2 regions of the Mycolicibacterium diernhoferi genome follow, and region 2 is predicted to be linked to the other one. Evidence: predicted binding sites of a transcription regulator. Region 2 holds the regulator's gene; the other holds the start of a gene.
What was found. The regulator LexA, encoded in region 2, represses DNA repair genes until DNA is damaged. The targets are predictions, from matches to a motif close to CGAACANNTGTTCG.

Region 1 (15,916 bases), 530 kb from region 2:
ACCGAGGATGAAGGTGGCATGCAGCGGCATACGCGCCAGAACGGAAGCGAGAGCGCGGCTGTGTGGGTGTCTGTCATCCGACCACGCGGTCTTGACCTCCACCACCCCGAAGGGGAGACGATCCTCGATCATCTTGCGCACCAGGGGAAGTGAGTCCTGCCCGGCCCATTCGACCAGCGCATGACTCTCCTCGGGCTCCCGGTACGGTCCCTGGGTGCGGACGCCACCGACCACGTGGCCGGCGTCGTCGACCGCGGCGAGGAACAACGACGTCGCGGCGGGGTCGACGAGTGTGCTCGGGTCGATTGCGCGCTCCACCCCGTGTTTGCGGTAACTGCGCAGTGCGCCCTCGATGAAGTCGTCCCACAGCTCCGGCTCGGCCGTGGGTGTCGAGAGCACGAGCGTGCTTTCCGATTCTCGATCCCACCACTGTGCGGACGCATTGTCAGAAAGTCCGCGAAACGCGGTTTCGGCGACAGACACGCTCATTCCGGACCCACCGATCAGTTGCCGGAACGCGGCCGTGAGGGGGTACGTTCCAGAGAGGCTATTGCGAATAGTGCAGTTAAGTATCGCTATATCCAGGGCAGATACCAGCGGTAATTTATTGCCGATGCCGACAATTCGTTGCTGATCGAGCGTAGGTGCGGATTTGGCAACGATGTAATTGAGCTGTAGATAGTAGTTATCTGGTAAGAAATCAGCTAACTCGTTAGATTTGGCAAATATGATTTGCCCGTCGCGAAGTTTTCTATATCAATCGCGCATCTGACCGTCAAGTTGGCATTCGCTGCCATATCTGCGGTGCGGCGACCCGGTGCTGTCGGGACCCGGTGCGCGGTCCGCTCGCTTTACAGACTATGCATGAACCTGAAAAGTCGACGGCGCGACCGAAGGAGGAACAGTGCAGGTTTTCAAAAATCTCGACGAGTTGGTGGGCGCCCAGGGGGCCGAATTGGGCCCGACGGAATGGCTGGAGATCAGTCAGGATCGGGTCAATAAGTTTGCCGACGCAACAGAAGACCACCAGTGGATCCACGTCGACCCCGAGCGTGCGGCCAACGGCCCCTTCGGCGGCACCATCGCGCACGGGCTGCTGACCCTCTCGTTGCTGCCGCACTTCAACCATCAGCTCTACCGGGTGGAGGGCATCTCGCTGGCGGTCAACTACGGCTACAACAAGGTTCGGTTCATCACCCCGGTGAAGGTGGGTGCCCGTGTGCGCGCCCGTGGCGTGGTCAATGACGTCACCCAGCTCCAGGGCGCCGCCCAGTCCACGGTGACCATCACCGTCGAGATCGAGGGGTCGGAAAAGCCTGCGGCAGTTGCGGAGTCGATCATCCGCTACATCGCCTGACGTTTCGGGCACGTACAGCAGAAGGCCTCGGGCTCGCCCGAGGCCTTCGCGTTTTTCAGGAGAGGGTCAGGCCGAGGCTTTGGCCTTGCGTTGAGCCGCCTTCACCAGACCGCCGCCGATGATGAGCCGCTGGATCTCGCTGGTGCCTTCATAGAGTCGCAGCAGCCGCACCTCGCGGTAGATCCGCTCCACCGCCACCTCGCGCATATAGCCACTGCCGCCGTGAATCTGCACGGCGAGATCGGCGACCTTGCCGGCCATCTCGGTGCAGAACAGCTTCGCCGAGGACGGTGCGATGCGCCGGTCCTCCTCGGTGACCCACAGGCGCGCCGCCTCACGGACCAGGGCCCGCCCGGCCATCACGCCGGTCTGCTGATCGGCGATCATGGCCTGCACCAACTGGAAGTCCCCGATCGGTGTGCCGCCCTGGGTGGCGGTGGCGGCGTAGGCCACCGATTCGTCGAGGGCACGCTGGGCGGCACCGACGGCGAGCGCGGCGATGTGCACCCGGCCGCGGGCCAGCGATGTCATCGCCGCCCGGTAGCCGACGTCCTCGCTGCCGCCGACCAGCGCGTCGGCGCCGACGCGGACCTCGTCGAAGCTGACGTCGGCGGTCCAGGCGCCCTCCTGGCCCATCTTGGCGTCCTTGGCGCCGATGGTGACCCCGGGGGAGTCGGCGGGGACGAGGAAGACCGCGATGCCGGCGCCGTCGGCGTCGGCGGGGCGGGTGCGGGCGAAGGTCACGAACAGATCGGCGTTGGGGGCGTTGGTGATGAACCGCTTCTGCCCGGTGATCACCCAGTCTGTGTCACTTCCCGAGTCGCTGCGCTCCTGCCCGCCGGAACCATCCCTGACGGCCTTGGTGCGCAGGCCGGCGGGATTGGACCCGGCGCCCGGCTCGGTCAGCGCGAAGGAGGCGACCACCGCGCCGGAGGCGATGCCTTCGAGCCAGCGGGACTTCTGCTCATCGGTGCCGAACCCGACGAGCACCTGCCCGGCGATGCCGTTGTTCGTGCCGAACATCGAACGCAGCGCCAGGCTGGTGTAGCCGAACTCCATGGCCAGCTCGACGTCCTGGGCGAGGTTGAGGCCCAGTCCGCCCCACTCCTGTGGGATCGCGTAGCCGAACAGGCCCATCTCCTTGGTCTGCTCGCGGATGTCGTCGGGTACCCGGTCGGCGGCCATGATCTCCAGTTCGCGCGGGACCACCTGATTGCGGACGAACTGCCGGGTGGCGGCGAGGATGTCGGCGAAGTCTTCGTCGGACACGGCGGTCGGATTGGCGGCCATCAGCGGCAACTCCTGGATTGATGCGACAAGCGGTGGGGCGATTTGGTACAAGAAATATCATATTTTATGTTTGGTACCTGGCTCCAGAAGGGGCCACAGGAAGGGATGGACTGGCATGGGTCTGCTTGACGGCCGCACCGCGGTGATCACCGGGGGTGCACAGGGGATCGGGTTCGCGATCGCCGAACGGTTCGTGGCGGAGGGCGCCCGCGTGGTGCTCGGCGACCTGAACCTCGACGCCACCGAGGCCGCTGTCGCCAAGCTGGGCGGACCGTCGGTCGCCAAGGCGGTGACCTGCAACGTGGTCGAGGCGACCGAGGTGGAGGCGCTCGTCGGGGCGGCCGTGGACACCTTCGGCAGCTTGGACGTCATGGTCAACAACGCCGGCATCACCCGCGACGCGACCATGCGCAAGATGACCGAGGAGCAGTTCGACCAGGTCGTCGCCGTGCACCTGAAGGGCTCCTGGAACGGCACCCGGCTGGCCGCCGGCATCATGCGCGAGGCCAAAAGCGGTGCGATCGTGAACATCTCGTCGATCTCCGGCAAGGTCGGCCTGGTCGGCCAGACCAACTACTCGGCCGCCAAGGCCGGCATCGTCGGCCTGACCAAGGCCGCCGCCAAGGAGGTCGCCCACTTGGGCGTGCGGGTCAACGCGATCCAGCCCGGCCTGATCCGCTCGGCCATGACCGAGGCCATGCCGCAACGGATCTGGGACCAGAAGCTGGCCGAGATCCCGATGGGCCGCGCCGCCGAACCCAGCGAGGTCGCCTCGGTGGCCCTGTTCCTGGCCTCGGACCTGTCCTCGTACATGACGGGCACCGTGCTCGAAGTGACCGGCGGGCGGCACATCTAGATGGCCGAGTTCACCCGGGAAGCCGTCATCTGCGAGCCGGTCCGCACCCCGATCGGCCGCTACGGCGGCATGTTCAAATCCCTGACCGCGGTCGATCTCGGCGTCGCGGCGCTGCAGGGTCTGTTGGCGCGCACCGGCGTGCCCGCCGACGCGATCGAGGACGTGATCCTCGGGCACTGCTATCCCTCCAGCGAGGCGCCGGCCATCGGCCGGGTCGTGGCGTTGGACGCCGGCCTGCCGATCACGGTGCCCGGCATGCAGATCGACCGCCGCTGCGGATCGGGGCTGCAGGCCGTCATCCAGGCCTGCCTGCAGGTGGCCGGCGGCAGCAACGAACTGGTCGTCGCCGGTGGCGCCGAATCGATGAGCAATGTGGCCTTCCACTCCACCGATATGCGCTGGGGCGGAGCCCGCAGCGGGGTGCAGATCCACGATGGTCTGGCCCGCGGCCGGGTCACCGCCGGCGGCAAGAACTACCCGGTGCCCGGCGGCATGCTGGAGACCGCGGAGAACCTGCGCCGCCAGTACGGCATCTCCCGGGTCGAGCAGGACGAACTCGCGGTGCGCTCGCACCAGAAGGCGATCGCCGCGCAGACCAGCGGGGTGCTGGCCGAGGAGATCATTCCGGTCACGGTGTCCTCGCGAGCGGGCGAGCAGGTGATCTCCGTGGACGAACACCCGCGCGCGGACACCTCGGTAGAGGCGCTGGCCAAGCTGCGGCCGGTGCTGGGCAAGAGTGACCCCGAGGCCACCGTGACCGCGGGTAACTCCAGCGGCCAGAACGACGCGGCCTCCATGTGCATCGTCACCACCCGCGAACGCGCCGCCGAACTGGGACTCAAACCCCTTGTCCGGCTGGCCTCCTGGGGCCTGGCCGGGGTGGCACCCAACGTCATGGGCATCGGGCCGGTGCCGGCCACCGCGAAGGCGCTGGACAACGCCGGGCTCAAGCTCGCCGATATCGACATCATCGAACTCAACGAGGCGTTCGCCGCGCAGGCGCTGGCCTGCATGCGCGAATGGCAGTTCACCGACGCCGATCTGGAGCGCACCAACGTGCGCGGTTCGGGCATCTCGCTCGGGCACCCGGTCAGCGCCACCGGCGGGCGGATGCTCGCCACCCTGGCCCGCGAACTGGAGCTGCGCGACGCGCGGTACGGGCTGGAGACCATGTGCATCGGTGGCGGCCAGGGCCTGGCCGCCGTATTCGAACGGATTTCTGCATGACCAAACTCGCCCAAACCCCCGGCCTGACCGACGTCCAGGCCGAGATCGTCGCCACCGTGCGCCAGTTCGTGGACAAGGAGATCATCCCGAACGCGCAGGAACTGGAGCATTCGGACACCTATCCGCAGCAGATCGTCGACCAGATGCGGGAGATGGGTCTGTTCGGGCTGATGATCCCCGAGGAGTACGGCGGCCTCGGTGAGTCACTGCTCACCTACGCGCTGTGTGTGGAGGAACTGGCCCGCGGCTGGATGAGCGTCTCCGGTGTGATCAACACCCACTTCATCGTCGCGTACATGATCCGCCAGCACGGCACCGACGAGCAGAAGCAGCACTACCTGCCGCGGATGGCGACCGGGGAGGTGCGTGGCGCGTTCTCGATGTCCGAGCCGGAGTTGGGCTCCGATGTCGCCGCGATCCGCACCAAGGGTGTTCGGGATGCCGACGGGAACTACACGATCACCGGCCAGAAGATGTGGCTGACCAACGGTGGCAGCTCGACGCTGGTGGCCGCTTTGGTGAAAACCGATGAGGGAGCGGACAAGGCGCACCGCAACCTGACCGCGTTCCTGATCGAGAAGCCCGCCGGATTCGGTGAGGTGTTGCCGGGGCTGACCATCCCGGGCAAGCTCGACAAGCTCGGCTACAAGGGCATCGACACCACCGAGATGATCTTCGACGGCTACCGTGCCACCGCCGGCGACGTGCTCGGCGGGGTGCCCGGCAAGGGCTTCTTCCAGATGATGGACGGTGTCGAGGTCGGCCGGGTGAACGTCTCGGCGCGGGCCTGCGGGGTTGCGCTGCGGGCGTTCGAATTGGCGATTCGCTATGCGCAGCAACGGGAGACGTTCGGCAAGCCGATCGCCGGGCACCAGGCCATCGCCTTCCAGCTCGCCGAGATGGCAACCAAGGTCGAGGCCGCCCACCTGATGATGGTCAACGCGGCCCGGCTCAAGGACTCCGGCGACCGCAACGACGTGGCCTCCGGTATGGCGAAATACCTTGCCAGTGAGTACTGCGCGGAGGTCACCCAGCAGGCGTTCCGGATCCACGGCGGCTACGGCTACTCCAAGGAGTACGAGATCGAGCGGCTGATGCGGGATTCGCCCTTCCTGCTGATCGGCGAGGGCACCAGCGAGATCCAGAAGACCATCATCAGCAAGAACCTGCTCGATGAGTATCGGATCTGATCCACCGGGGCGAGCGGAGCGACGGGGGGACCCGGAGTTCGCGGCCCGCCCGCAACTGTCCGACGACGTCGCCCGGGTGGTGCGGCGGCGGATCTTCGACGGCACCTACCGTGCCGGGGAGTACCTGCGACTGGACCAGTTGGCCGCGGACCTCGGGATCAGTGTCACCCCGGTGCGGGAGGCGCTGCTGAACCTGCGCGCGGAGGGTCTGCTGGTGCAGCACCCGCGACGCGGATTCATGGTGTTGGAGTTCACCGCGCGCGACCTCGCCGACGTCGCCCAGGTGCAGGCGTATGTCGGCGGGGAACTCGCGGCCAGGGCGGCCGAGAACATCAGCGCCGAACAGCTTTCCGAGCTCAAGGAGATCCAGGACCAGCTGGAGCGGGCCTACGGGGAATCCGATCCGGAGCGCACGGTGCGGCTCAACCACGAGTACCACCGGTTGATCAACGTCGCCGCCGCCTCACCCAAGCTGACCCAGTTCATGTCGGGGATCACCCGTTATCAGCCCGAGTCGGTGTTCCCGACGCTGCCGGGTTGGCCGACGCAGTCGATCAAGGACCACCGCCGGGTGATCGCGGCGTTCGAGAACCGCGATCCGAGCGAGGCCCGGGCGGCGATGGCCGAGCACTTCACCATCGGGGTGGCCCCGCTGTGCGAGCACCTGGCCGCGCTGGGGGTCATCGCGCCGATCTGACGGGCGTCAGAACCTGTTGACGTGCGTCAGCACACCTCGCTAGTGTTCCGCATCACAGCGACCCGAGGAGTGACTGTGGTGCGAAGCCAGCCGCGGACGGCGATCATCGGTGCCGGGATCAGCGGGCTGACCGCGGGCAAGATGCTCAAGGACTACCGGATTCCCTACACCACCTTCGAGATGTCCGACCGGATCGGCGGCAACTGGGCGTTCGGCAACCCCAATGGTCTGAGCAGTGCCTACCGCTCACTGCACATCGACACCTCCAAGCACCGGTTGTCCTTCAAGGATTTTCCGGTGCCCGAGCACTACCCGTCGTTCCCGCACCACAGCGACGTCAAGGCCTATCTGGACTCCTACGCCGAGGCTTTCGGCCTGCTGGAGAACATCGAATTCAACAATGGCGTGCGCCATGCCCGGCCGCGTCCCGGCGGCGGATGGCTGATCGAGGACCAGGCCGGGACGATGCGCGAATTCGATCTGCTGGTGGTCGGCAACGGACATCACTGGGACGCGCGGTGGGCCGAGTTCCCCGGTGAGTTCACCGGCGAGTCGATTCATTCGCACCACTACATCGACCCGCAGACCCCGCTGGCCCTGACCGGGAAACGGATCCTGGTCGTCGGCATCGGCAACAGCGCCGCCGACATCACCGTCGAACTGTCGTCGAAGACCCTGCAGAACAAGGTGACGCTGTCGACCCGGTCCAGCGCCTGGATCGTGCCGAAATACCTTGCCGGGCAGCCCGGGGACAAGATCTTCAAGACGACGCCGTATCTGCCGCTGTCCTGGCAGCGCAAGGCCGCACAGGCGTTCGCCCCGTTGGTCGGCGCGGATCCCACCAAGTACGGTCTGCCGCCGGCGAATCACAAACTGTTCGAGGCGCATCCGACCCAGTCGGTGGAGCTTCCGCTGCGGCTGGGTTCCGGTGATGTGATCCCGAAGCCGAACATCTCGCGGCTGGACGGGGACACCGTGCACTTCGACGACGGCACATCGGATGTGTTCGACGTGATCATCTACGCCACCGGATACAACATCACGTTCCCGTTCTTCGACCCCGATCTGATCAGCGCCCCGGAGAACCAGATCCGGTTGTACAAGCGGATGTTCAAACCCGGGTTCGAGGATCTGGTGTTCATCGGATTCGCGCAGGCCATCCCGACACTGTTCCCGTTCGTGGAATGCCAGTCCCGGCTGCTGGCGGCCTACGCCTCCGGCAGGTACGCGTTGCCGCCCGTCGCCGAGATGGAACGGGTGATCGACGCCGACCAGCAGTTGCACGCCGGGCACTGCACCAACCGCGCCCGGCACACGCAGCAGGTGGACTACTTCTACTACGAGCACGACATCCGCACCAAGGAGATCCCGGCCGGGACCAAACGTGCCGCGGCGGCGCGACCGGAACTCGCCCCGGTATGAGATCGCCGACCGATCGCCGACCGACGCTGCGCAGCGACGAGCGTCGGGAGGCGATCCTGGACGCCCTGGATTCCTGGTTGCAGGAATCCAGCCTCGATGCGGTCAACGTCGCCGAGATCACCGCGCAGGCCGGGGTCACCCGCTCGGCGTTCTACTTCTACTTCGAGAACAAGGCGGCGGCGGTGGCCGCGCTGATCGAGCGTCTGGTGGCCGAGGTCTTCGTCGTCAGTGACGAATTCACCTCCGGCGGTGGGGATCCACGCGAGCGGGTGTACGCCATGCTGGAGGGGTTGTTCGACAGCGCGGACCGGTACCGGCACGTGTTCAGCGCCATGCTCGAGGCGCGTGGTTCCAGTGCCGCCATCCGTCAGATCTGGGATGACGGACGCGATGCCTTCAAACCGTCGGTGACGGAGTTGATCCGCGCCGAACGGGCCGCCGATGCACCCGATCCGGAGGTGCTCGCGGCGGTGCTGCTGGAATTCAATGACCGGATGGTGGAGCGGTTCCTCTTTGGCGGTGGGCTGACGCGTGATCAGCTGATCGACGGAACGGCCGCGATATGGCTGAGCACGATTTACGGAGACCGACGATGACCTATCAGGACACGACCTACCGGGAGATTTCCTTCAGCTCACACGGAACGCGGTGCAGCGGGTGGCATTTCCGCGCCGACGGGGGCGGGGCACGGCCCGTCGTGGTGATGGCGCACGGCTTCGGCGGTACCAAGGATTCCGGGCTGGCGCCGTTCTCCGAGCGGTTCGCCGAGGCGGGCATCGACGTGCTGGCCTTCGACTACCGGGGATTCGGGGCCTCCGACGGCGAACCGCGGCAGACGATCTCGCTGGAACGCCAGATCGCCGACTTCCACAGCGCCATCGCCGCGGCCCAGGATCTGCCGGACGTCGACGGCATCGCGCTGTGGGGGGCCTCCATGTCGGGAGGTCACGTCCTACAGGTGGCAGGCGACCGGGACGACATCGCCGCGGTGATCGCGTTGACACCGTTGACAAGTGGGCTGGCCGCCGGCCGGGCCGCCATCGGCGAGCGCGATGTGCTGACCGCCCTGCGCTGGACGGCCACCGGCATGCGCAGCAAGTTGTCGGTGGCCCGGGGCGGCGCCGCGACCTTGATGCCGATCGTCGGGCGACCCGGTGAGCCGGGGGCGTTGACCTTGTCGGGAGCCTACGAGAGCTACCTGGCGATGGCGGGGCCGACCTGGCGCAACGAGATCGACGCCTCGGTCGGCATGGAGCTCGGCCGGATGAGCGTGAAATTCGCTGCCAAACGGTTGCGCTGCCCGGTGCTGGTGCAGATCGGGGACTTCGACCGGTTCGTGCCGGCGGGGGCGGTGGCCAAGACCGCCGAGTTGGCCCGCGCGCAGGTGCACCGGTACGCATGCGACCACTTCGACGTGTGGCCGGGCAACGAGTGGTTCGACAAGACCGTCACCGATCAGGTGACGTTCCTCCGGCGGGTGCTCGCGCTCGGTTGAGTTTCCCGGCGGGTATGAAAGTGCCCACCTCGCAGCGACAATCGAGCGACTTTCGCTGTCCTGAAAAAACTTTGGTCGCTTCAGTCCCATGAGTCACGCAGCGGTCGATTTTGTCGGTGGTCGCACGTATGTTCGAGTCATGAAGTCGGACGCGGTGGCCAGTCGGGAGACGGTGCGGCATGCACTCTCCGATCACGCCGCGTCCACCAAAGCCTTGCTGGATGCTGACTTCACCGTGTTCGACACCGCGGAGTTGTTGGCCATCCAGTCCGAGCGCGAACTGCGGGCGCGCGCGGACGAGATGATCGGGCACCGGATCCAGGCCGCGCTGATGGATCGGGCCACCGCGCATGAGATCGGCGGGAAGTCCTGGGTGGATGTGCTGGCGAGCCGGATGCGGATCAGTCGTGCCGAGGCCGCCCGCCGGGTCGCCGCGGCGGAGGTCCTGGGTCCCCGGCATGCCCTGAGCGGTGAGGTGTTGGAGCCGGTGTTGCCGGCCTGTGCCGCCGCGTTGGCCGACGGATCGATCTGTGCGGCACACATCAAGGTGGTCCGGGCGACAATGAAGACCGCGTGCGGCCGGATGAGTGGTACCGAGTTGGCGGACTTGGAGGTGTCGCTGGTCGCCGCGGCCAAGACCACGACCCCGGAAACCCTGGAAAAGGCCGCCGAACGGGTGCTCTACAAACTCAACCAGGACGGCCATGGCCCCGATGTCGCGCGGCATAAGCGGGGCATCACCCTGGGCCCGCAGGATGCCGACGGGCTGGTGCGGATCACCGGTTGGGTCGATGCCGAGCTGGCCGCGTATCTGGGCACCGCGCAAGAGGTGTGGGGCCGGCCCGGGGTCAACAACCCCGATGATGCTGAGCCCCAGCTCAATCCGGACCCCAACCCGCTCGAAGACGAACCCGCGCCGCAGTGCGACCCGGTAAGTGAAGAACCCGTGGATGCTGAGTACGACGAAGGCCTCACGGGCCCGGAGGATGAAGCCGACTTCGCGGGAGCCGAGGCCGAAGAGGAACCGACGGCACCGTCCCCGGCAGGGCCTTCTGAACCCGGCCACCCCGCCGATTTCGGTGCCCTGGCCGATCTGGCCGCCGGTGATACCCGCACCCGGGCCCAACGTTTGCACGATGCCTTCAAGGCGATCCTGCGTGATGCCCTGATGGCCAAGAGCCTCGGCCAACACAACGGCATCCCGGTCACCGTCGTGGTCTCCACGACGTTGGCGGAATTGGAGGCAGGCGCCGGGATCGCGGTCACCGGGACCGGCACGCTGATGCCCATGCCGGATCTGATCCGCCTCGCCGAACAGGCGTATCACTACCTGGTGGTGTACCGAAAACACACCGCCGAACCGCTCTACCTCGGGCGCACCAAACGCCTGGCCAGCAAGGCCCAACGCCTACTGCTCTACAACCGCGACCGGGGTTGCACCCGGCCCGGCTGCACCAAAGCCGCGTGTCAGTGCCAGGCCCATCACGCCGAACCCAGCTGGAACAACGGCGGACTCACCGACGCCCCCACCCTGGCCCTGGGCTGCGGCCCCGACAACCGGCTCGCCGAAATGGGCTGGACCACCAGCATCGACCACGACACCGGGCGCACCCACTGGCACCCGCCACCGTTGATGGACACCGGCGGTGACACCCTCAACCACCACTTCCACCCCGAAGAACTCCTCCCACCGGGCGGGGACCCGGATGGGGAAGCCGGCCCGTGAGCGGAGTTGCATCCCCGCCATACTGTAATACTTACAGTGGAATATTCGACGACGATGGGTCCAGGCATGCCAGGCGTTCTCGACGGGATACGGGTGCTCGACTACGGGCGGTTCATCGCCGCGCCCTGGTGCAGTGCCATCCTGGCCGATATGGGTGCCGATGTGCTGCGGGTGGAGAAACGCGAGGGCGGCGAAGACCGCTGGGTGCAGGCCGTCACCGAGGGTGGTGAGGGCGGGACCTTCCTGCAGTGCAACCGCAACAAGCGATCGCTGACCCTGGACTCCACCACGGCCGAGGGCGCCGAGATCACCCGCAGGCTGGTTGCGGGCGCCGATATCGTCGTCGCCAACATGCCGGCGGCCGGGATGCGCGCCAACGGACTGGATTACGAGACCCTCAAGGCCGTCAAACCGGATATCATCCTGGCCAGCGCCACCGCCTACGGGGAGGGCGGCCCCTACAGCGACAAGATCGGCTTCGACGGCGCCGGGCAGGTGATGTCGGGTGCGGTGTACCGGCAGGGTCTGCCGGATCAACCGATCCGAACGGTGGTGCCCTACGCGGATTTCGGGACCGCGCTCACCCTCACGATCGGCGTCATGATGGCGTTGTATCACCGCGACCGCAGCGGGGAGGGCCAGCACGTCGAAGGGGCGCTGCTGCCCACCGCGCTGATGCTGTCCAACGCGTTCCTCATCGAACGCGAACTGCTGCAGACCGACAAGCCGCGGATGGGGAACCAGGGTGCCTCGGTGGCGCCGTGCGATCTGTACCGCACCGCCGACGACCAGTGGGTGTTGCTGCAGGTGGCCGGGCAGCCCATGTTCAAGCGCTGGTGCCGCCTGGTGGGGCGCGAAGAACTGTTCGACGACCCGCGGTTCGCCGACGACGACACCCGCTGGGCGAACGGTGACGTCCTGAACGACATCATGTCGCAGTGGTGTGCCGACAAGACCAAGGTCGAAGTGCTCGACCTGCTGGACAAGGCGAAAATGCCCGCCGCGCCGCTCTATTCGACACAGGACGTGCTCGACGACCCGCATGTTGCGGCGATGGGCTACCTGAAGCGGATCCCGTTCCCCGGCGCCCCGCGCGATGTGCCGATCATCGAGACACCGTTCCGGATGTCGGCCACCCCGGGGACGATCCGCCGCCGCGCTCCGTTGCTCGGCGAGCACACCGACGAGGTGCTCGCCGAGATCGGCTACGGCGCAGCCGAGGTCGAGGATCTGCGGGCGGCCGGCATCGTCTAGTCCAGGGGTGCCGCGGTCAACAGGGCGCGGGCCTCGAGGTTGCCGTCCAGTGCGCGGCTCACCCGGCGGGTGATCCGCCAACGCCCGTCGATCCGGCGCAGCGTGAAATGATTCGCTCCGGCACGCGCCACCACCCACCGGTCCTCACGGCGCCGCACCAACAGTGACTCGCACACCGCGTAGGCGTCGTCACCCTGCACGTTCACCTGAGCGGGTCCCAGGAAATGCGCTGCGCCACCGGCGATCAGGTTCTGGTGGGCGTCGGAGGCCACCATGGAGTGCACATCGGCGCGGCTACGCATGCTCCAACCCTCGACGTGGTAGCTGCCGTCCTCGCTCCACAGTGCGGCGACCTCGTCGGGGGAGCCGGCGTCGACCAACGGACCGTAGGAGGCGATCAACTGTGTGATCGCCACCTGATCGGAGAGCGCGCGCACCTGTTGTTCGAGCGCGGGCAGGCGGGTCTCCAGGGTGGCGTCATCGGGGGTCGCGTCGTGGGAAGTCATAGCGGATGTCCGATCTCGTGTAGGGCGCTGAGCTGTTCGCGGTAATGATCGGGATTATCGGCGCGCACGACGCAGGTGACCAGAGTGGCGCCGGCATCGCGCAACCGTTCCAGTTGGCTGCGGGTGCCGGCCGGGTCGCCAAGTGGGTCGCAGGCCCGTCCGGTGGACAGCACGACGTCGAAGCCGGGCGGTGCGGGATGTCGCGCCAGATACCCGGCGATGGTGTCGGGGGAGAGTCCGAACGGCATCCATCCGTTGCCCAGTGCGACGGCCCGGCGCAGGGAGCGCAGGGTACGCCCGCCCACCCAGACAGTGAGATCGGTTGAGGTGGCGTGTGGTTCGATGGCCAACCCGTCGACGACGGCTTGCCCCCACGCGGCCCGCAGCCGCCGCAGTGCGGCATCCGCCTCGGCGCCGCGGCCGGCCCATTCGGCGCCCAGCAGGTCGAACTCCTCACGCAACGAGCCGACTCCCACGCCCAGAATCGTCCGCCCGCCGCTGAGCCGGTCCAGCGTCCCGTAACTCTTCGCCAACGCGACAGGGTGGTGGTAGCCCAGCACCAGCACCGACGTGGCCAACCGGATGCGTCGGGTGTGCGCGGCCAGAAAGGACAAGGTGGCCAGCGGATCCCAGTACACCGAGCCGCGGGTGTCGGCGGCCTGCGCCGGGATGCCGACATGCTCGGAACAGGTCAGGTATTCAAACCCGAGATCGTCGGCGGCCGCCGCGATCGCCGCCAGTTCCGCCGGCCCGGCGTCGCGCTCCCACGGGGAGGCGATGCCCGGCTGCTGAATGACCACCGGGGTGGACAGCCCCAACCTCATCGGTCCGACGCCTGCCCGATCAACTTCCGCATCACCTCGTCGGTGCGCAGGATGGTTGCGGCGCGGTCCGGGTCACCGTGGGCCAGTGCCACGTTCGCATGCTTGGCGACCACGTGCACCGGGCCGTGCCCGAGCGCGGCGAGACCTTCCCTGGCGACCTCCTCGGGTTCGGAGACCGCCATCCCCGGAACATCGAAGTTCAGGCCGACGCGCTCCATGGCCGGGGTCCGGGTGACGCCGAGGACGAGTTCGAGCACATCGACATCGTGATCCCGCAGTTCCAGCCACAGGCCTTCGGTAAAGATCCGGCCGAAGGCCTTGACCCCGCCGTAGACGGTGTGCCGGTTGGAACCCAGATAGCCGGCCACCGAGCCGACCAGCAGGATGCCGCCCCTGCGCCGGCTTCGCATCGCGGCGCCGAAGTGATGGACCAGGGCCAGCGGTGTGGTGACGTTCAGGTCGATGACCTTCCCGAAGGCGGCCAGGTCGCCATCGAGGAACTGGGCGCTGTGGGTGTTGGCACCGGCATTGTGGATGAGCAGGCCCACCTCGACATCGGACACCGCATCGGCGACGGTGTCGGCCGACGACGGGTCGGACAGGTCGGTGCTCAGGGTGCGGACCTGCACGCCGAACTCGCGGCAGCGCCGCGCTGTCTCCTCCAACGGCCCGGTCTTGCGCGCCACCAGCAGCAGATGCATTCCCGCGGCGGCCAACTGCCGGGCGAATGCCGCGCCGACACCCTCGGAGCCGCCGGTGATGACGGCCCACGGTCCGTACTTCGTGGTGTCGAATGCGGGGCCGTCGGGCTGGGTACCTTCGTCGCTCATGGCTCTGTTGTAGCATCCTTTCCGGCAATATTTAGAATTAATTCTAGTTTTGTGAGGATCGGTCCCCATGCCGCGCATCGGTACACCCCGTGAGCCGGGGTACGCATCGACACCCCGACAACTGGCCCGTAACGCCGCGATCCTGGACGCGGCGCGCCGGCTGGGGGAGCGGCATGGGCTGGAGCGGGTGCAGATGTCCGATGTCGCCGCGCACGCGGGGGTGGCGCTGGGCACGCTGTACCGGTACTACCCGTCCAAGCACCATCTGTTCGCCGCGGCGCTGACGTCATCGATCGCGGCGCTGCCCGAACCCACGGCCGGGTCGGCCGATTCAGTCGGGGCGGCCCCGGCCGATCCGGTGGCGGCCGTTCGCGACTTCCTCGGCACCGCGGCCGGCAATCTGCTGGCCGAACCGCAGCTGGCCCGGGCGATGCTGGTGTCGGTCAACGTCATCAGGTCCGCCGCCGATACCCCCGCCGATCCGGTGATGCCGCAGCGCATCCTGTCGATCGCCGGAATCGATGCACCTTCTGAGGAGGACCGCCGTCTGGTCCGGATGGTGGAGCAGTGCATGTACGGCATCCTGACCTGGGCGACGGCCGGGCAGCTGGATGCCGCCGCGGCCGTCGCCGACGTGCGCTACGCCTGTGAGCTGCTATTGGCGCCGTGGCGGATTCAGGGCTGAGCCGCCAGTAACGCCCGCAACGCGGTGTTGTCGACCTTGCCGGTCGCCCCGCGCGGGATCGCCTCATCGTCGTCGAGCAGCAGCCACCGGGTCGGCACCTTGAACGCGCTCAGCACCCTGCGCGCGGCGGCACGCAGCTCCTCGACGCGCAACGTGCCGATGACCGCGGCGCCCACCTGATTATGCTGCCCGGCAGGCACATTGGTGACGAATGCGGCCCGCACCCCGCCGATGGTGCGCAGTGCACGCTCCACCTCGCCGGGGTAGACGGTGGCGCCGCTGACCTTGAACATGTCGTCGGCGCGGCCGCGGTAGAACAGGAACCCATCCGCGTCCAGATAGCCCAGATCGCCGGTGGGGTAGAAGCCGTCGGGGGTGAAGACCTCTTCGCGGCTGCGCCGGCAGATGCCACGCAGGATGTGCGGCCCGCGGATGTGGATCTGGCCGACCTCCCCGGCGGGCACCGGGCGTCCGGTCTCGACATCGGCGATGCGTACGTCCATGCCGGGGAAGGGCTTTCCGCAGCTTCCGTACGCGGATTCGGGCAGCTCGCGGTC
Region 2 (15,916 bases):
TGTCCAAGCTCCGTAACGGAGACCGCGCCGAGCGGCTGCGCTCCTACGCCAGCTAGCCCGTACCAGCCAAAACTCACATAACCGGTGATTGCCCGTCGCGCCCAGCGGCGGGCATCACAGCGTCGCGGGGATGTTGAGCCCCTGTTCAGGGTGCCGGACAGCTAGACTCGGAGACTGACAGCAGGGCCTGGAAGGTAGGGCATGAACGATCTCATCGACACCACCGAGATGTACCTGCGGACCATCTACGACCTCGAGGAAGAGGGAGTGGTGCCGCTGCGTGCACGGATCGCCGAACGGCTAGAGCAGAGCGGTCCGACGGTGAGCCAGACCGTGTCCCGGATGGAGCGGGACGGCCTGCTGCACGTCGCGGGTGACCGCCATCTCGAACTCACCGAGAAGGGCCGCTATCTGGCGGTCTCGGTGATGCGCAAACACCGCCTCGCGGAACGACTGCTGGTCGACGTGATCGGCCTGCCCTGGGAGGAAGTCCACGCCGAGGCCTGCCGCTGGGAGCACGTCATGAGCGAGGACGTCGAGCGCCGCCTGGTGCAGGTGCTGGACAACCCGACCACCTCCCCGTTCGGCAACCCGATCCCGGGGCTGTCCGAACTCGGCTTCGGCGGCACCGGCCACGGTGAGGACGCCAACCTGGTGCGGCTCACCGAACTGCCCGCCGGCTCCCCGGTCGCGGTGGTGGTGCGCCAGCTCACCGAGCACGTACAGGGCGACGTCGAGCTGATCGGCCGGCTCAAGGAAGCCGGCGTGGTGCCCAACGCGCGCGTCACCGTGCAGGTCAGCGATGACCACGGCGACCAGGGCGGCGTGCTGATCCTGATGCCGGGCCACCAGGACGTCGAACTGCCGCATCACATGGCACACGCGGTCAAGGTCGAGAAGGTCTAGACCCTCAACCGGCACGCTGGCCGAACGCGAGCCGCGGCGGTAACCGGACCCCGAGCCTTTCCGCGGTCCGGTAGCCCGACAGCGCCATCCCACGGATCTGTTCCGGACGCATCCCCGACTGCAGGGCGCTGTCCAGCATCGCGGCCATCCGATGTCGCGGATCGAGCTGCAGCGCCGCCTCCAGCGCGATACCCGCGAGCGGACCGTCGCCGCGGGCATAGGCCGAAAACGCCAGCAACACCAGCACATCCGGGCGCGCCGGTTCCGGCAGCACCCGGGCCATCATCGCCCACAGCGCCTCGGCATCGGCGGCCGCGGCGCCGACCGCCAGGGCGTAGAGGATATCGCGGACCCGCGGGTCGCTCAGACCGCGTGCCAGCCTCACCAGTTCGGCGTCGGCCGGCTCGGTGCCGTCAGCCAGTCGGGCGGCGACCACCATCGCCAGGTGGGCCGTCTCGCGCACCTGCGCGGCGGTCGGCTCGAACCGGGCGTGTCCGGCGATGGTCTGCGCGAGCCGCTCGCTGCGGTCGGAGTCGGTGACCGCGATGATCTCCTGCAGATCGGCCCGCCGCCGATAGAGCCGACGGCCGTCGAGCACCGCGGCCGCAGCCAATGGGGAGGCCTCCGGATCGTCGACCACGCCGTTGGCCCCGCAGCCGTCCGCGCAGAACCAGCGCCCGCCCGCAGCGACCCGGTCCACCACCAGCACCGCGAACAGATCCACCCCTTCCTCGGCCAGCGATCGGGCCAGCGCATCGGCCAACTCGAGATGGTCGGTACCGCAGGCCTCGCACTCGGAGCCGAACTCGTCGATGATCACCGCGATCGCGCCCTCGGGCCCGCCGGCCCCGACCACCTCGGCCAGGTGATCGGTGTTCTCGGCCAGGCCCGCGGACAGGTCGACGCGCATCACGGCACCCAACTCGGCCCCGGGTCCGGCGTTGTCGACGGTCACCACCGCCAGCGAATGCTCCGGGACGAAGCCGAGCACGGCGGGCAACGCGGCGATCAGGGAGGCGGGTCGACCGATGTCGAGGCCGCGAGGTTGTGTTGTCATGCGTCCGACGGTGACAGTCGGCACCGTCACCGCTGCCCCGTCGGCGCCGCTGGTCCGCCGCGGTGTGGATGGATCGGCGACTGTGGATACTCAGCCGGCCGGCCGGCCGCCGGTGGCGCCGGCTACCGGGGGTGCGGGATTGCCGGTCACCTCGCCGGTGTTGCACGAATGTCGGGGGCAGGCAACGCGCGTCCGCCGAAGTGCGAGACACTAGTGAACAGGAGGTGAATTACATGGCCGATCACCAGGAGCAGCATTACCAGCCCGAGCAGAACGGCATGTACGAGCTGGAGTTCCCCGCACCGCAGCTGTCCGCGACGGATGGGCGTGGACCAGTCCTGATCCATGCGCTGGAGGGATTCTCGGACGCCGGTCACGCGATCCGGCTGGCCGTCCAGCACCTGAAGGACACCCTCGACACCGAGTTGGTGGCGTCCTTCGCCGTCGACGAACTGCTCGACTACCGGTCCCGCCGTCCGATGATGACGTTCAAGACCGACCACTTCAGCAGCTATGACCAGCCCGAGCTGAATCTGTACGCGCTGCACGACAGTGTCGGCACCCCGTTCCTGCTGTTGGCCGGATTGGAGCCCGATCTGCGCTGGGAGCGTTTCGTGACCGCGGTGCGGCTGCTGGCCGAACGGCTCGGGGTGCGCCAGGTGATCGGCCTGGGCACCATCCCGATGGCGGTGCCGCACACCCGGCCGGTCACCTTGACCGCACACTCGGCCAACTCGGAGCTGATCGCCGAGTACACCCCCTGGGTCGGCGAGATCCAGGTGCCGGCCAGTGTGTCGAGCCTGCTGGAGTTCCGGATGAGCCAGCACGGCCACGACGCCATCGGGTTCACCGTGCACGTACCGCACTATCTGGCCCAGACCGCCTATCCGCACGCCGCGGAGACGCTGCTGGCGGAGGCGGCCCGGGCCGGTGCCCTGCAGATCCCGCTGACCGCGCTGGGTGAGGCGGCCGCCGAGGTGCAGACCAAGATCAACGAGCAGGTCGAGGCCAGCGCCGAGGTCGCTCAGGTGGTGACCGCGCTGGAGCGTCAGTACGATGCGTTCGTCGCCGCTCAGGAGAATCGCTCGTTGCTCGCCCGGGACGAGGAGTTGCCCAGCGGCGATGAACTGGGCGCGGAGTTCGAGCGTTTCCTCGCCCAGCAGGCGGACGGCAAGTTCGGCGAGGGCTTCAGCGAGGGTTTCTCCGACGGCGAAGAAACCACCTGATCTACGGTGATGTCCGCCGACTGATTGCGAGGATGGGCGGACATGACCGAGCGCAAGGCCAATCTGCGCAGCGTGCCGGAGGTATCTCCCACGCTGCAGTTCCGCACCATCCACGGGTACCGGCGCGCCTACCGCATCGCGGGTTCGGGTCCGGCGATCCTGTTGATCCACGGAATCGGCGACAACTCGACGACCTGGCACACGGTGCAGACCATGCTGGCTCGGCGGTTCACCGTGATCGCGCCGGACCTGTTGGGGCACGGCCAGTCCGACAAGCCGCGCGCGGACTACTCGGTGGCCGCCTATGCCAACGGCATGCGGGATCTGCTCAGCGTGCTGGATGTCGACCGGGTCACCGTCGTCGGGCATTCCCTGGGCGGCGGGGTGGCGATGCAGTTCGCCTACCAGTTCCCACAACTGGTCGACCGGCTGGTCCTGGTCGGCGCCGGCGGTGTCACCAAAGACGTCAACGTGGCGCTGCGGATCGCCGCGCTGCCGATGGCCACCGAGGCGCTCGCACTGCTGCGGCTACCGCTGGTGCTGCCCGCGCTGCAGGCCGTCGGCCGCATCGGCGGGGCGGTGTTCGGGTCGACCGGCCTGGGCCGCGACCTGCCCGACGTGCTGCGCGTGCTCTCCGATCTCCCCGAACCCACCGCGTCCTCGGCGTTCGCCCGGACGTTACGCGCGGTGGTGGACTGGCGTGGGCAGGTGGTCACCATGCTGGACCGATGTTATTTGACCGAATCCGTTCCCGTTCAGTTGGTCTGGGGCACCCACGACTCGGTGATCCCGGTCAGCCACGCCTGGCTCGCGCATTCCGCCATGCCGGGCTCGGAGCTCGAAATCTTCGAAGGTTCCGGGCATTTCCCGTTCCATGACGATCCCGATCGGTTCGTCGCGGTGGTGCAGCACTTCATCGACACCACGATCCCGGCCGAGTACGACCACGAACTGCTGCGCGGCCTGCTGCGCACCGGCATCACCGAACAGGCCATCACCGGCTCGCTGAACGCCCGGGTCGCCGTGCTCGACGCGATGGAAGCCGACGAACGCAGCGCCACCTGAGGCACCGCGGACCTACCATCGAGGTATGGCCGTCGATGTGACCGTTCTGCGGGTGTTCGCCGATGCTCACGGGGAGTTCGGCAATCCACTCGGCGTGATCGACGCCGCGACCGTCGAGCCATCCGACCGGCAGCGCATCGCCGCCGAATTGGGTTACAGCGAAACCGTATTCGTCGATCTCCCGGAGCCGGGTGCGGCGAGTGCACATGTCCGCATCTTCACCCCGGTCACCGAGATTGCGTTCGCCGGGCACCCGACGGTCGGCACCGCGTGGTGGCTCAAGCAGCGCGGCACGCCGGTGCGGACACTGCAGGTCCCGGCCGGACTGGTGCAGGTGAGCTACCTGTCCGAGGCCGAGGGTGAGTTGACCGCGATCAGCGCGCGTTCGGACTGGGCCCCGGAACTGGTCATCCACGACCTCAAGTCGCCCGACGAGGTGCTCGCCGCGGATCCGGCCGAGTACGCCGACGACGCCGAGCACTACCTGTGGGCCTGGATCGACCGTGACCGCGGGGCGTTGCGTTCGCGGACGTTCGCACCGCAGTTCGGGATCATCGAGGACGAGGCCACCGGCTCGGCGGCGGTGCGGATGACCGACCATCTGAGCCGCGACCTACACATCACGCAGGGCAAGGGATCCGAGATCCGCACCTGGTGGGATCCGACGGGGTGGGTGAAGGTCGGGGGCCGCGTCGTCGAGAACGCCGGCGTCCGGCTCGGCTAGCCCGACGATGACACGCGGTGGGCGCGCAGCGCCTCGATCTCGCGCTCGAAATCGTCGGCCGAGGTGAAGGACCGATACACCGAGGCGAACCTCAGGTACGCGACCTCGTCGAGGTCGCGCAGTGGGCCGAGAATCGCCAGACCCACTTCATTGCTGGGGATCTCCGGAGATCCGGCGGCGCGCACCGTGTCCTCGACCTGCTGGGCAAGGAGGTTCAGTGCATCGTCATCGACCTGGCGGCCCTGGCATGCGCGCCGCACACCCCGGATGACTTTCTCTCTGCTGAACGGTTCGGTGACACCGCTGCGCTTGACGACCGCGAGTACCGCGGTTTCCACGGTGGTGAACCTACGCCCGCATTCGGGGCAAGATCGGCGACGTCGGATGGCCTGACCTTCGTCGGCCTCACGGGAATCGACGACACGCGAGTCGGGATGGCGGCAGAACGGACAGTGCATCACCGCTCCTTTGCCCCACCGCTGGTCTACCAACTCGATTGTCATCGAGCCTACCTGGGCGATCACCCGATGGGGGCAATGAGGGTCTGGCCGGCCTGCACGGTGCTGGTTTCGAGCTTGTTGAGTTCACGGATACGTTCCACCACCGAGCCCGCCGGCACATCGGGCGCCACCCGCGCCGCGATGTGCTGCAGCGTCTCACCGGCTTCCACGTACACCACGGACAACCGGGTGGGCATCTGCACCGGCTCCTCGGTGGGTCCGCCGAGTTGGGCGACCAGCCCCAGCCACAGGGTGAACCCGCCGGCCAGCAGGGCCAACAGCACGGTGGCGACCGGCGTGATGGGCCGACGACGGTGCGAGGCACGGGACATCAGCACCCCGGTGTTGCGGTAACCCAGCGGCGCCCCTCCCGGGCGGCGGGACTGCACGCGCCGGCGGCGCACCACCACGTCGCGTGGCAGCGGCCACACCTCGGGCGCCATCGCCGTCTGCCGGGGACGCGCGTCGAACTGCGGGGCACTGGTACGAGCTTCGAGAATGGTCATCGGACTGCTGCCTCTCGGTAGGGGTCTCGCCTGGCGGCTTTCGCTTCTGTGTTCGAATGCTAGTCGATCATGTGTTCGATGAATAGAACACGTGATCGAACTGTTGCCAAACGATAAACCGGACCACCGACAAGTAGCCCGCGCGCCGAATCAGCCGGTGCGCCCCGCCAGCAGCCCACTGGAGGCGAACTTCAGCCCGCTGCGCAGTTCTTCGAGGCTGATCGGGTCGTCACTCTCGACGTAACGCAGGGTCGTGGCGACGGCCATGTTGAAGAACAGCCAGGCCAGGGCGCGCGGACTGAGCTCATTGCGGTACTGGTCGCGGTAGTGACCCATGTGCAGGGTCGTCATCGCCAGCAGGGTCGCACTCAGCCCGGAGACGATGTCGAAGGCACGGACGCGCTCGGGCCGCTGAGCCAGATAGCGGATCAGGGTCCGATTGGCGAGCGTGAACTCGATGAGGATGTCGATGGAGGCCTGCATGGCCTCTTCCGGCTCGTGCATGGTCACCGACCGCAGCATGTCCTCGATCGCCGGCGCCTGGTCGGCCGCCAGCCGCTCGATGGCCGCATCGATGATCTCCTCCTTGTTCGAGAAGTACTGGTAAATCGAGCCCTTGCTGACACCGGCCTTCTCGGCGATCGCGTTCGTGGTCAGCCGGTCCGGTTCGGTGGTGCGCAACAGGTCCGCTGCCGTGGTCACGATTTTTGCGACCATATATCTAGAGCGTTCTTGTTTCGGCACTTTTCTACGTCCTGAACTGCGGTTTTCTGCAACCATGCTGTTCCCTTACACGACTTGTTTGCGACCTCTGGGTCATATTAGCGTCGGGGTCCTCAGCACGAGGAGGTGCGAGCAGCCATGACTGCCACAACGGATCTGCCGGCCCAGAACGCCGAACACACCGGAGCTCCCGAGCTCGTCCCATTGGATTCACTGACCGCCGAGCACACCGGCCGGTGGACATTTCTCATCGTCGAGGGCGCGGCCTTCATGATGCAGGCCATGCACCCGGTGATCGCCGAGGTGACCGGCCGCTATTCCGCGGGGTTCCGCGGTGATGCCGGCGGTCGTGCGATCCGCTCGGTCGACTCGGTGCTGCGCTGGACCTACGGCGGCACCGCGGCCCTCGCGGAGGGCGATCGGGTCCGCGCACTGCACAAGCCGCTCACCATGACGAGCGAACTGACCGGGAAGCGGATCAGCGCACTGAACACCGAGGCCTACCAGTGGGTGATCGCCACCGGCTACCTCGTCAACGCCCAAGGCGGCGGGCGCTTGCTGATCGGGCGGGATTTCACCGATTCGGAGAAAACCGAGCTCCTGCGCGACAACCGTCGACTGGCCGAGCTGCTGCACGTGCCGATGCGCGGTTACCCGCAGACGCTCGCGGAGATGACCGAGTACTACGAGAACATGATCGACACCCTGCAGGGCACCCCGCAGGCGCTGCAGCTGATCGCGGACTTGAAGGCCGGCAAGCTGGAGCTCTCGACGTCGATGCCCAAGGCGCTCGAACCACTGCTCCGGACGGCCTTGCGGCCGGCGCTCCGGCTCAACTACCTGTCCATCGTCGGCCTGCTCGATCCCCGGCTGCGCGCCAAGCTCGGGGTGAGCTGGAGCCGGCAGGAGCAGATCCAACTGCAGGTCATCTACGCCGCGATCCGGGCGGCGTACCGGGTGCTGCCGGACCGACTCACCTACTTCCCGCTGGCCTATCACGCGCGTAAGCACCATGAGTGCCTGAAGAAGATGGAAGAACGCCAAAAGAAGTCGTTCGCGTACAACCTGCCCGACACGCCTCGAACACATGTTTGATTATGTCTTCGCCTGCGACTACATTCGGCCATATGAGCGAGAGCACCGAACACCCTGAGGCACGCTCCAGTCTGACCGAGCGTCAGCGCACCATCCTGGAGGTCATCCGCGCCTCCGTGACCGAACGCGGCTACCCGCCGAGCATCCGGGAGATCGGCGACGCCGTCGGTCTCACCTCGACCTCGTCGGTGGCCCACCAGCTGCGCACCCTGGAACGCAAGGGCTATCTGCGCAGGGACCCGAACCGTCCGCGTGCCGTGGACGTCCGCGGCGCGGACGACAACGTGACGCCGAAGAACGTGACCCCGATCGTGGCAACCGAGGTCGCGGGTTCCGACGCGCTGCCGGAGCCGACGTTCGTCCCGGTCCTGGGCCGGATCGCCGCCGGTGGGCCGATCCTGGCCGAACAGGCCGTCGAAGAGGTCTTCCCGCTCCCCCGAGAACTGGTCGGCGAGGGCTCGCTGTTCCTGCTGAAGGTGGTCGGCGAATCGATGATCGACGCGGCGATCTGCGACGGCGACTGGGTGGTCATCCGGCAGCAGAACGTCGCCGAGAATGGCGACATCGTGGCGGCCATGATCGACGGCGAAGCCACCGTGAAGACCTTCAAGCGCACCAAGGGGCAGGTGTGGCTGATGCCGCACAACCCGGCGTTCGAGCCGATCGACGGTAACGACGCCCAGGTGCTCGGCAAGGTCGTCACCGTCATCCGCAAGGTCTGACGGGTTCGCCCGGGGAGGCTCAGTCGGCCCGGACGAACCCGTTCGTCCGGGCGAACTCCTCACTGGCGAACCAGATCTCGGCCTCGGTGTCCCGATAGCCCGGGCTGCCGGGAGCCCAGTACAGGCCCGACTTGGTGTCCGCCTTGATCGGATAGCCCTCGGGCGCCCGGTACCGGTCGCCGTCGGCCAGCCGCATCGAGGTCCAACCCGGATCCTCCGGCTCGTCGTCCTGGATCGCGGCGTGCCGGCCACTGGGGAAATCGGGCTCGTACCCGGACCAGACCGCGGTGGTGGGCGGGTCGAAAGCCGGCGCCTCGGACAGTGATTCGATCCGGGTGGGCGCGGTGTCCACCGCGTCCGGGTCGGAATCGAAACTCAGATCCTCGGCCGGCGCGTGCAGTTCCTCGAGCTCGTCGCCCTCATCGGAGTCGTAGTCGCCGGTGTCCTCATCGGTGTCGTAATCGCCGGACTCGTCGCGATGCTCGGGATCCGGGCCCGCCGAGATGGTGCCGAACGCGGGCACCTCGCTGACCGCCGGTGCCGAGGCCCACAGGCTCTGGGGGGCGTCCGGCTCGCGATCGCCGTACTCGGGCTGCTTGTACTCGGGCTCGTCATACCCCCGGTCGTAGCGGTCGTCGGCATAGTCATCCCCGAAACCGTCGTCCTCGTGGGACCGCCGGTTTCGCAGCACCGCGACGGCGATCAGGGCGATCACACCGATCAGCGGGATCAAGCCGAGCAACCACCACCAGCGCCACGAGTACCACTTGTCGCCGCTGTCGGCGTCCGCGGTGGCCGCCGAGCCCGGCGCCGGAGCGGCCGGGGAGTCGGCACCGGGCACCTGCAGCCCGACGAGCTGCGACTGCAGGCCGGCCGGCTCGGTGCTGAACTTGCCGCTGGTCCTGTCCCACGAGATCGATCCGCCGTTGAACTGCTGAGTGACGACGTTGCCGTGGTCGGTCTGGTCGCCCTTGGGGGCGCCCAGCTCACCGGTCGCACCGCCGAGTTTCTGCCACGCGGCGTTCATCGCGCCGCGCACGATCACCGCGCCGAAGTCCGGCGTCCAGAAGATGACCGGATCATCCTCCGCGGCGAACGGAACCACCCGGCTCTGCGGTGCCAGACCGCCGTCGGCCTCACTGGCGGTCGGGAACCCGAGATCCCCGGTGGGTCCGCCCACGCTCTCGTACTTGGCCAGCACCTGTCCGGTGACCACATTCGCGCCGGTTTCGGGGCTGTAGAAGATCTTGCCGCCCGCGTAGTTCTGGCCGACGCCGTCGGCGCCGATCGCGTACTGGGCCCCCTCTTCGGCGCCCAGGGGTCCGAGCGCGCCGCCGGCGGCCCGGCGGGCGGCGTTGATCGCCGAGGTGGCGTCGGAGGGAACGTCGATGGCGCCGAGCTGATCGGCGAGCTCCGGCGGCACGGTGGTGAAGGCCCGGGTCTTGCGGTTCCAGGAGATCTCACCCCCGGTGAACTTCTGGGTGAGGACGTCACCGTTGGTCATCTCGTCCTCGCTGGGCACTCCGAGCACGCCGGCCGAGCCGCCGAGCGCGTCCCACGCCGAGTTGATCGCCCCGCGCACCACCCGGGCGCCGGTGTCCGGCGTCCAGAAGATCACCGGGTTGTCCGGGGCGCTGAACGTGGAGTTGCGGCTGTTGGCCGCGCGGCCGGGTCCCTCGTCGATGGTCGGGAAGCCCAGGTCGCTGTCGGCGGGGCCGCCGAGCGCCTCGTACTTCTCCAGGATGGCACCGGTGACGATGTGTGCCCCGGTCTCCGGGGTGAAGAAGATCTGGCCACCCGCGAACTTCTGGCCGAAGCCCTCACCGGCGGGATAGACGCCACCGTCGCGCGGCCCCAGGGGCCCGCCTTCGCCGCCACCGGTCTCCCACGCCGCCGTGATCGCGGCGTCGGCGTCGGCTTCCGGAGTCGCCGCAGCGGATGGTGCGAGCAGCACCATAGCCGCGATGAGCCCAGCGCTCACCAGCCCTGTTGCTGCCCGCCCGGCGATCCTGCTCAGCCGGGTTCGCTGCCTGGTCATTCGGTCCCTCCCGAAGTCGGACAAAACCACACGAAAGTAGCGTGTTCGTCAACTCTGCTTCAGTTGACCTCGAACTCGTGGGATATCCGCCACCTGCGGTTAAGCGTGTCGGACGAAATTCCCGCGGGTAACCGTAGCCGCCGGGCCGTCGTGGGAGCACCCTAGGATTCGGTGGGTGTCCCGCCGCAGCCTCGCCCATTGGGGTGCCTTCAGCGCCGAGGTGCGCGACGGCGAGATCGCCTCGGTGACCCCGGCCGCCGGCGACGCCGACCCCTCTCCGCTGCTCGGCAACCTGCCCGGTTCCCTGCGGCATCGCTCCCGGATCGCCGGGCCCGCGGTGCGCCGGGGCTGGCTGCAGGACGGGCCCGGACCCAGCGACCGACGCGGCGCCGACGAGTTCGTGGCGGTGTCCTGGGACGAGCTCACCGAGCTGCTGGCCGGTGAACTGCGCCGGGTGATCGACACCCACGGCAACGAGGCCATCTACGGCGGCTCCTACGGCTGGGCCAGCGCCGGGCGGTTCCACCACGCCCAGAGCCAGGTGCACCGGTTCCTCAAGCTGCTCGGCGGCTATACCTCGTCCCGGCACTCCTACAGCCTGGGCGCCACCGGGGCGATCATGCCCCGGGTGGTCGGCACCCACGACGATCTGTTCAAGCGCTCCACCGCGTGGGACGTCATCGTCGAGCACACCGACCTGTTCGTCGCCTTCGGCGGCATCGCGCTGAAGAACACCGGGATCAACCACGGCGGCACCACCGCCCATCCGGCCCGCGCCGCATTGAACCGGCTGCGGGAGCGCGGCGGCACCATCGTGTCCTTCTCCCCGCTGCGCGACGACGTGGACGGCGAGTGCGAATGGCACGCGCCCGTCCCCGGCACCGATGTGGCGATCATGCTCGGGCTGGCCCATGTGCTGGCCACCGAGGGGCTGGCCGACCGGGAGTTCCTGGACATCTACTGCATCGGCTACCACCGGTTCGAGCGCTACCTGCTCGGCACCGACGACGGTGTGCCGAAGTCGGCACGGTGGGCGGCCGCCATCAGCGGGATCGCGGCCGAGGACATCACCGCCCTGGCCCGCCGGATGGCGGCCGGGCGCACCCTGGTCACCATCAGCTGGTCACTGCAGCGCACCCGGCACGGCGAGCAGGCCCCGTGGATGGGCCTGACGCTGGCCGCCATGCTCGGCCAGATCGGGCTGCCCGGCGGGGGTTTCGGGCACGGGTACGGGTCGATGAACGAGCCCGGGCTGGCACCGCTGCGGCACCGGCTGCCGGTGCTGCCGCAGGGCCCCAACCCGGTCTCGACGTTCATCCCGGTGGCCGCGGTGTCCGACATGCTGCTGCACCCCGGCCGGGAGTACGACTACAACGGTCTGCGGCTCACCTTCCCCGACATCCGGCTGGTGTACTGGGCCGGCGGCAATCCCTTCCACCATCACCAGAACCTCCCCCGGCTTCGCCGCGCGCTGGCCCGGCCGGACACCGTCGTCGTGCACGATCCGTACTGGACGGCGATGGCCAAGCACGCCGACATCGTGGTGCCCTCCACCACCGCCTACGAACGCGACGACTACTCCGGGTCGCGCAACGATCCGATGCTGACGGCCATGCCGGCGCTGGCACCGCCGTACGCCCAGTCCCGCGACGACTACACCACCTTCGCCGCCCTGGCCGAGCGCCTCGGCGTGGGTGCGCCGTTCACCGAGGGCCGTACCGCCCGGCAGTGGCTGGTGCACATGTACGAGAAGTGGGCGGCCGGAGTGGACTTCGCGGCGCCGCCGTTCGACCAGTTCTGGGCCGACGGCGGACTGCGGTTACCCACCGAACCCGGGTTGACGCTGCTGGCCGATTTCCGCGCCGACCCGTACACGCACCGACTGAACACCCCGAGCGGGCGCATCGAGATCTTCTCCGCCGACATCGACGGGTTCGGCTACGACGACTGCCTGGGCCACCCCGCCTGGTTCGAACCCACCGAATGGCTCGGTGGTGCGCGCGCGCAGACCTATCCGCTGCACCTGATCGCCAATCAGCCGGCCGGCAGGCTGCACGGTCAACTCGACGGCGGGGCGGTCAGCATGGCGTCCAAGGTGGCCGGGCGCGAACCGATCCGGATCCACCCCGCCGATGCGGCGCAGCGGGGGTTGGCCGACGGCGATGTGGTGCGGGTGTTCAACGACCGCGGGGCCTGCCTGGCCGGGGTGGTGACCGACGACCGGCTGCGCCCGCAGGTGGTGCAGCTGTCCACCGGCGCCTGGTTCGATCCGCTGGATCCCGCCGACCCGGATTCGATGTGCGTGCACGGCAATCCGAACGTGCTGACCGCCGATGTGGGCACCTCGGCGCTGGCGCGTGGCTGCACCGGGGCGCACGTGCTGGTCCAGGTGGAGAAGTTCAGCGGGCCGGTGCCGCCGGTGCGGGCCCACGAACCGCCGGTGATCCACTAGGCCAGCCGCGGCGCCACCAGGTCGACGAAGGCGTCCACCACCCGATAGGCGTCGGCGATCGGGTGACCGTGCAGGATCGCCCCGGAGAGCATGGTGCTGATGATGCCCCAGGCCATCATCGCGGTGTCCACGGATTCCTGGGCCCCCAGCGCGGCGAAGTCCGCGGCCAGCGTGCGCTGGGCGACGGCGGCGAACTGCTCCATCAATGCCTCGGCGTTGGCGTCGGTGGAGTTCTGCAACAGCATGCACACCTTGAAGAAGGCCGGACGGCGTTCGAAGCTGGCGATGATGCCGCGGACCTTCTCGCGGACCCGGAGTTCGGCCGGCCGGGTATCGGCGGTGGCGGTGTCGGCGGTGTCCGACGCGAAGGCGGGCTGGGCCCAATCCATCAGCACCGCGGCGTAGACGTGTTCCTTGGAGGTGAAGTAGCGGTACAGCGTGCCCAGTGCGACGTCGGCCGCGTCGGCGACGTCGCGCATCTGGATCTGGTCGTAGTCCTGGGCCTTGAGCAGGGCCTGCGCGGCGGCCACGATCTGCGACCGGCGGGCCTGTTTGTAGCCGGGCAACTCGGTCATGGCCGGGTCACCCCCTCGGCAGGCCGAGGATCATCGTCGCGATGATGTTCAGCTGGATCTCGACGGTGCCGCCACCGATGACCTCGGCCGGCATCATCAGGCTGCGCGCCACCGCGGGCTGCTCACCGCCGCCCACCATCGCCGCGCGCCCGCTGAAGGCCAGCGCGTCGGCGGTGACCCGGCGCACCAGCAGCGCGGTCCCGACCTTGCCGATGCTGGAGGCCGGCCCGGGGCCGTGCCCGGCGAGCCGGCCGAGGGTGTCGCGCACCGCCAGCGCGCCGATGGCGTTGGTGGCCGCCCGCACCTCGCCGAGCGCGACCCGGACCTGGGTGTCCTGCGGCGCCCGCCGCGCGAGGGCCCGCAGTTCACTCTCCTTGTCCTGCTTGACGTAGGCGCCGATCGCCACCCGCTCGTTGGCCATGGTGGCCAGCGCGTGGGACCAGCCGGCGGTGGGTTCACCCACCAGCATGGCGTCGGGTACGAGCACATCGTCGAAGAAGACCTCGTTGAAATGCGCCTCGCCGCCCGCGGTGCGCAACGGGGACACCGTGATGCCCGGCGAGGTCATGTCGACCAGGAAGTATCCGATCCCCTTGTGTTTCTTGGCGTCCGGATCGGTACGCGCCAGCAGGGCACCCCAGTCGGCACGTTGGGCCGAGGAGGTCCAGACCTTCTGGCCGTTGATCCGCCAGCCGCCGTCGACCTTCGTCGCCCGGGTCGCCAGCCCGGCCAGATCCGACCCGGCACCGGGTTCGGAAAACAGCTGGCACCAACCGATCTCGCCGCGCATCGTGGGCACCGCGAACCGATCGCGCTGCTCGTCGGAACCCGCGCCCAGCACCGTGGGCAGGATCCATTCCGCGATGCCCAACGACGGCCGGACCAGATAGGGCCGCTTGTCGAACTCCTCGTCGATGATCAGCTGCTGGGCCGGTGTCGCCGCCAGCCCCCACGGGGCGGGCAGGTGCGGTGCGACCAGCCCGGCGTCGGCGAGCGCGGTGCGCCGGGGCCCCGTCCAGTACTCGGCGTACTCCGGGTTCTGCCGGCCCGGGGTGTCGTTGCGCAATTGGGCGGCGGCGTCGAGGGCTGCGGCGATCTCGGCCCGGAAGTCCGGTTCGACCTCAGTCAGTTCGATGGTGAAGTCCCGGCCGGGTAGATCCGGATCCCCCAGTGCCCGTGCCCATTTCGTCGCCGTCCCGGCCGCGGCGGCCAGGCTGATGGCCCGTTTCCAGTACAGGTGCAGGTCGTGTTCCCAGGTGTATCCGATCGCACCGAACATGGTCAGCGCGTCGACCACCAGTTCCGGTAGCCGGCCGATCGCGGTGACCGCCGCGCCGGCGGCCGCGATGTGCTGCTGCACCGGTGAACGGTCCCCACCGCGGACCGCGTCCCAGGCCGACGCCGCGGCCAGCTCGCTGGTGATGTACAGCATCGCGGCCTTGTGCTGCAGCGCCTGGAACGAGCCGATCGGGCGGCCGAACTGTTCGCGCACCTTCAGGTAGGCGACCACGTTGTCGACGCACCAGCGCGCGATCCCGGCCGCCTCGGCCGCCATCATCCCGACCGTGATGCCGACGGCGGTGGCCTCGTCGACTCCGGCGAGCGCGTCGGCGGTGTGCACGCCGCGGCAGTCCAGGGTGCCGACGTCGCGGGTCAGGTCGGTGGATGTCTGCGCCTGCACGGTGAGGCCGGGCGTATCGGTGTGCAGCGCGAACCACAGCGGCTCGCCTGCCTCGGTTCTGGCCCCGAGCACGATGATGTCCGCGGCGCACAGCCCGAGGTGCGGACCGGCGGACCCGTCGAGCCGCCATCCCCCGTCGGCGGTGGTGGCCCGGATCTCGCCGTCCGCCGGGAGCACGAGTGCCGCGGTCCCCCCGGCCACGATGGCCTCCAGCAGCGCCGCCGCGGGCTCTCCGATTGCGGTCGCGAGCACCGCGCCGGCGATGACGGTGGGCAGCAGTGGGCCGGGCAGCAGGCCGTGACCGGCCGCGTCGAGGACACAGGCGGCCTCGGCCAGGGTGCCGCCCTGGCCGCCGAGGTGTTCGGGCAGGTGCACCGCGTGCAGCCCCTGGCCGACCAGCGCGTCCCAGAAGTCGGGCCGGTGTCCGGCGGCGATCGCGTCGAAACGGGTGCGGGTCAGGTCGAGGCCGCCGTGGCGTTTCGCGAAGCCGGCCATCGAGTCGGTGAGCTGGAGCTGTTCGTCGGTGAGTGCGACAACCACGGTGCCGGTCTCCTATCGGGCCGCGGTGTAGTGCAGCAGGGTGATGTCGGGGTGGTCGACGAACACCGGGGTGAGTGCCATGCCGATCCGCAGCTCCTCCGGGTCG

Region 1: a site for LexA is predicted at 9,656-9,669, ahead of K0O62_RS09730 (HNH endonuclease signature motif containing protein). Genes of this name have one in related genera too.

Annotation. Positions count from the first base shown of each region.
Region 1 is NZ_CP080332.1:2,065,121-2,081,036, forward strand. It holds gene K0O62_RS09680 (hypothetical protein) at 1-489, opposite strand, end outside; gene K0O62_RS09685 (MaoC family dehydratase) at 905-1,357, shown strand; gene K0O62_RS09690 (acyl-CoA dehydrogenase family protein) at 1,424-2,647, opposite strand; gene fabG (3-oxoacyl-ACP reductase FabG) at 2,763-3,503, shown strand; gene K0O62_RS09700 (acetyl-CoA C-acetyltransferase) at 3,504-4,730, shown strand; gene K0O62_RS09705 (acyl-CoA dehydrogenase family protein) at 4,727-5,920, shown strand; gene K0O62_RS09710 (GntR family transcriptional regulator) at 5,904-6,617, shown strand; gene K0O62_RS09715 (flavin-containing monooxygenase) at 6,693-8,039, shown strand; gene K0O62_RS09720 (TetR/AcrR family transcriptional regulator) at 8,036-8,635, shown strand; gene K0O62_RS09725 (alpha/beta hydrolase) at 8,632-9,534, shown strand; gene K0O62_RS09730 (HNH endonuclease signature motif containing protein) at 9,674-11,260, shown strand; gene K0O62_RS09735 (CaiB/BaiF CoA transferase family protein) at 11,327-12,514, shown strand; gene K0O62_RS09740 (nuclear transport factor 2 family protein) at 12,511-13,020, opposite strand; gene K0O62_RS09745 (TIGR03619 family F420-dependent LLM class oxidoreductase) at 13,017-13,844, opposite strand; gene K0O62_RS09750 (SDR family NAD(P)-dependent oxidoreductase) at 13,841-14,674, opposite strand; gene K0O62_RS09755 (TetR/AcrR family transcriptional regulator) at 14,742-15,359, shown strand; gene K0O62_RS09760 (class I adenylate-forming enzyme family protein) at 15,350-15,916, opposite strand, start outside.
Region 2 is NZ_CP080332.1:2,594,079-2,609,994, reverse strand. It holds gene K0O62_RS12350 (sigma-70 family RNA polymerase sigma factor) at 1-56, shown strand, start outside; gene K0O62_RS12345 (iron-dependent transcriptional repressor DtxR) at 202-906, shown strand; gene K0O62_RS12340 (DUF4192 domain-containing protein) at 911-1,963, opposite strand; gene K0O62_RS12335 (proteasome assembly chaperone family protein) at 2,197-3,189, shown strand; gene K0O62_RS12330 (alpha/beta fold hydrolase) at 3,232-4,254, shown strand; gene K0O62_RS12325 (PhzF family protein) at 4,280-4,978, shown strand; gene nrdR (transcriptional regulator NrdR) at 4,975-5,436, opposite strand; gene K0O62_RS12315 (LysM peptidoglycan-binding domain-containing protein) at 5,499-5,984, opposite strand; gene K0O62_RS12310 (TetR/AcrR family transcriptional regulator) at 6,135-6,701, opposite strand; gene K0O62_RS12305 (oxygenase MpaB family protein) at 6,846-7,802, shown strand; gene lexA (transcriptional repressor LexA) at 7,835-8,524, shown strand; gene K0O62_RS12295 (sunset domain-containing protein) at 8,544-10,562, opposite strand; gene K0O62_RS12290 (molybdopterin guanine dinucleotide-containing S/N-oxide reductase) at 10,738-13,014, shown strand; gene K0O62_RS12285 (TetR family transcriptional regulator) at 13,011-13,589, opposite strand; gene K0O62_RS12280 (acyl-CoA dehydrogenase family protein) at 13,597-15,810, opposite strand; gene K0O62_RS12275 (Zn-ribbon domain-containing OB-fold protein) at 15,823-15,916, opposite strand, start outside.